Regions from separate parts of the Mesorhizobium sp. M0778 genome, predicted to be linked through region 1. Evidence: predicted binding sites of a transcription regulator. Region 1 holds the regulator's gene; the other holds the start of a gene.
What was found. Region 1 encodes PhoB, which activates phosphate uptake and scavenging genes when phosphate is short. Its sites were predicted from a motif close to TGTCATNNANCTGTCAT; they were not measured.
Positions count from the first base shown of each region.

Region 2: the regulator PhoB is predicted to act here: its motif matches at 882-898, upstream of ppk2 (polyphosphate kinase 2).

Region 1 covers NZ_JAMYPA010000001.1:534,441-536,641, forward strand. The annotation lists gene phoU (phosphate signaling complex protein PhoU) at 1-492, shown strand, start outside; gene phoB (phosphate regulon transcriptional regulator PhoB) at 509-1,198, shown strand; gene NKI22_RS02755 (ROK family protein) at 1,208-2,201, opposite strand, start outside.
Region 2 covers NZ_JAMYPA010000011.1:84,571-86,771, forward strand. The annotation lists gene NKI22_RS17375 (aldo/keto reductase) at 1-724, opposite strand, end outside; gene ppk2 (polyphosphate kinase 2) at 1,005-1,925, shown strand; gene NKI22_RS17385 (dihydrofolate reductase family protein) at 1,977-2,201, opposite strand, start outside.

The DNA.
Region 1 (2,201 bases):
AAGCGCCAGCCGATGGCCCACGATCTGCGCCATGTCGTCGGGGCGATCCGCATGGCCGGCGATCTCGAACGCATCGGCGACCTTGCCAAGAATATCGCCAAGCGTGTGAGTGCGGTCGGCCTTAGCGTCACACCGCGCGACCTATCGCATTCCATCGATGCGATGGCGCAGCTGGTGCTCATCCAGGTGCAGGGCGTCATCGAGGAGTATGCTGCAGGCGATGCGGCCGCGTTGGCCAAGCTACGCGCCGCCGACGAGCGCATCGACGTCAAATATACGTCGGTGTTCCGCGAACTGTTGACCTACATGATGGAAGACCCGCGCAACATCACCGCTTGCACGCATCTGCTGTTCTGCGCCAAGAATCTGGAGCGGATCGGCGACCATGTCACCAACATCGCCGAAAATGCGTATTATGTGCTGACCGGCGAGCAATTGCCGGTCAATCGTCCGAAGCAAGACGAAACGACAATGTCCGCACCGGCGACATGATGGGGGTGCCCAGCCGATGATCGCACCACGCATAATGGTGGTGGAGGACGAGGAGCCGTTGGGTGTGCTGCTCCGCTACAATCTCGAATCCGAAGGCTACCAGGTCGAGGTGGTGACACGCGGCGACGAAGCCGAGATCCGTTTGCAGGAGAATGTGCCCGATCTTCTGGTGCTCGACTGGATGATACCAGCGGTTTCCGGCATCGAGCTCTGCCGCCGGTTGCGGGTGCGCCCCGAAACCGAACGGCTGCCGATCATCATGCTGACCGCGCGCGGCGAGGAGAGCGACCGGGTACGCGGTCTTTCGACCGGCGCCGACGACTATCTGGTCAAACCGTTTTCGACACCGGAATTCATGGCCAGGGTCAAGGCGCTGCTGCGCCGCGCCAAGCCGGAAGTGCTGTCCAGCGTGCTGAAGGTCGGCGACATCGTGCTCGATCGCGAATCGCACAGGGTGTATCGCAAGAAGACCGAGATCCGGCTCGGGCCGACCGAATTCCGGTTGCTCGAATTCATGATGCGGCATCCGGGCCGCGTCTTCTCGCGCAGCCAGTTACTCGATAATGTCTGGGGCGAGACGATCTATATCGACGAACGCACCGTCGACGTGCATGTCGGGCGGCTGCGCAAAGCCGTCAACAACGGCCGCATGCCTGATGTCATCCGCACCATCCGCGGTGCCGGCTACGCGATCAGGGAAGATTGACCCGCCCAGTCAGGCTACGTTCTTTCTGACGCCGGGCCTCATTTGCGCGCCCGGCGCGAAAATCTGCTGGTCGACGAAGCTTAACGCCCGCATTGCACAGCCTTCGCGGATCAGCGGCAATTCGTTCGGCTCGGTATCGAAGGAGATCGAGCCCGTATGCTGGCCGCCGGCGGTCTGGGCGATGGCCTTCCGCAAGGCCGGCTCGATCAGATCAAAGGCGGCGGCACTGGCGCCGACCATTGCGACCGGTGCCGGATCGATCAGCGCGAACAGCGAGCCGAGACCGAAACCCAGCGCTTCGCCGGCCTTGCGGTAGGCTTCGCGTTCCGGCCCGTCCTTCTCGCGCGCCCGAACCGCCAGCGCGCGCATGTCGGCGTCGCTGACGTCGGCGACCGGTTGGCTGTCTTCGCTCATCTGCGTGGCGTTGCGCCAGATGGCGTAATTGCCGGCATAGGCCTCGATGCAGCCGCGCCGCCCGCAACGGCAGAGCGCGCCGCCCGGACGATGGATCATGTGGCCAAACTCGCCGCCCGAGGAATGCGTGCCGGTGAACAGCTCGCCCTTCAACACCAGCCCCATGCCGATGCCGTGCGAAAGCAGGATGGCGATGAAGTCGTCGCGATAGCGATCCGGATCGCGCCAGCGCAAAGCCACCGCCATCATATTGCAGTCGTTCTCCACCGTGGCCGGGATGCCGAATTCATCTTCCAGCATGTCGGCAAAGGCGATGTCCGTCTGGGGCGTGATCGGCGACCACAGCATGGCGCGTGCAGGGGAGTCGGTAATTCCCTGAATCGCCAGGGCGATGCGGGCGACACTGCGGACGTCAAGATCTGGATCGTCCAGCCGGCGCCGGACGATGGCCATGCATTCGCGGATCAGTTCGTCGCGCGGCATGGTCAGCGTGTCCAGCCGGCGCTGTTCCTCGGCGACCACCTGCCCCGCATAGTCGATGATGGCGGCCGACAGGAAATTCAGCGACAACACCACGGTCAGCACCGCC
Region 2 (2,201 bases), on a different contig from region 1:
TCGGCGGTTCCGACCAGCCGCTGAGCTGGCGGGCGGTCGGCTGGTCACGGTGATATTTGCCGGACAGCAATCCGCCGGCGAGCGGGCTCCAGACCAGCACGCCGAGCCCCTGGTCGACCGAGATCGGCAACAATTCATACTCGGCCTCGCGGGCTTCCAGAGTGTAGTGGATCTGCTGGGTGACGAAGCGCGGCTGGTGATGACGGTCACTGATACCGAGCCCCTTCATCACCTGCCAGCCGGAATAATTGGAACAGCCGACATAGCGGACCTTGCCCTGCGCGACCAGCGTGTCGAGCGCGGCGATGGTTTCCTCGAGCGGTGTCAGGCCATCCCACTCGTGCAGGAAATAGATGTCGATGACATCGGTCCTGAGGCGCTTCAGGCTCCTCTCGCATTCGCGGATCAGATGATAGCGCGACAGGCCTTCATCATTGGGGCCTTTGCCGATCCGCATGCGCGCCTTGGAGGCGATCAACACGTCGCCCTTGCGCTTGCCGCCGAGCGCCTCGCCGATGATCTCCTCTGACACCCCGTTCGAATAAACGTTGGCGGTGTCGATGACGTTGATGCCGGCATCGATGCAAAGGTCGATCATCCGGCGCGCCTCGTCGAGGTCGGTCTTGCCGACCGCCGAAAACGCGCCGCCGCCGCCGAACGTCATGGTGCCCATGGTCAGCGTCGAAACCTTCAGCCCGGAACGGCCGAGAGTGCGGTATTCCATGTCGTATCCTCATGATTTTATCGGGAAAGGGCGTTTCAAACGACAGCCCTGAATGAACCGGGCATTTGTAGGATAATTCGTTCCGCTTGTCGCCCGTGTTGCAGGGCAACATCGATCACATCTTACGGATTGGACGCGCAGCCAGCGCAACAGCGGCTGCAATAAAACCGTCATTGCTGGCCTATACTAACATCGGTTCAGCGCTTCGATTTCCGGCCGCCGGGCCGGGCGGCAGAGCGCCTGACAGCGGCCGACACGGCCTGTAAGCGGAGCAGCGCAAATGACCGAGATAAAACAGAATTCCCCGGCCAGGGACTGGCTGGAAGCGGAACTCGCCGACACGCTCGACGAAGATTATGAGCTGGAAATCTCTGAGCCGGCGCTGTCGATGGAGATCGCCAAGATCTATAAGAATGCGCATCCGCCATCGATCGACCGCCTGCAATATTTTCGGGATCTAATCACGTTGCAATCCGAATTGATCAAGCTGCAGTCCTGGGTCGCCTATCACAAGAAGAAGCTCGTCGTGGTATTCGAGGGCCGCGACTCGGCGGGCAAGGGTGGCGTCATAAAGCGCATCACCCAGCGGCTCAATCCGCGCATCTGCCGCGTCGTAGCACTACCGGCGCCGACCGAGCGCGAGAAGTCGCAATGGTATTTCCAGCGCTACGTTCCGCATCTGCCGGCCGGCGGTGAGATCGTGCTGTTCGACCGCTCCTGGTACAACCGCTCCGGCGTCGAGCGGGTGATGGGCTTTGCCCAGCCGGATCAGGTCGAGGAGTTCTTTCGCGACGTGCCGGATTTCGAACGCATGCTCCTCCGCTCAGGCATTACGCTTGTCAAATACTGGTTTTCGATCACCGATGAGGAGCAGCAGATGCGCTTTTTGATGCGCATCCACGACCCGATGAAGCAATGGAAATTGTCGCCGATGGACCTCCAGTCGCGCGTGCGCTGGGAGCAGTACACCAAGGCCAAGGAAGAAACCTTCGCCCGCACCAACATCCCGGAAGCTCCCTGGTTCATCGTCGAGGGCAACGACAAGAAGCGGGCGCGGCTGAATTGCATCGACCATCTCCTCAAGCAAATGCCCTATGAGGAGGTGCCGCACGAGGAGATCACACTACCGGAGCGCGTCTTCAATCCCGAATACGAACGTCAGGTGCTGCCGCGCGAACTGTATGTGCCGGAGAAATACTGACTAAAGCAGCGAGGAGGGGCGCTGCCTCCGTGGGCAGCGCCCTGCAACAAGCTAGGCGCGCTCGATGATGACATGCGTGGCCTTCGGCGTCGCGACCTGCTCGCTGCAGCGGTAGCCGAGCTTGGGCATGTCGATGCCGGCAAAAAGGCTCTCGCCTGCGCCGAGCAGGACAGGTGAGATCGCCAGATGCATCTCGTCGATGAGCTTTTCCTTGAGATACTGCCGGATCGTAGAAACGCCACCGCCCAGCCGTACATCCTTGCCGTCAGCCGCTGC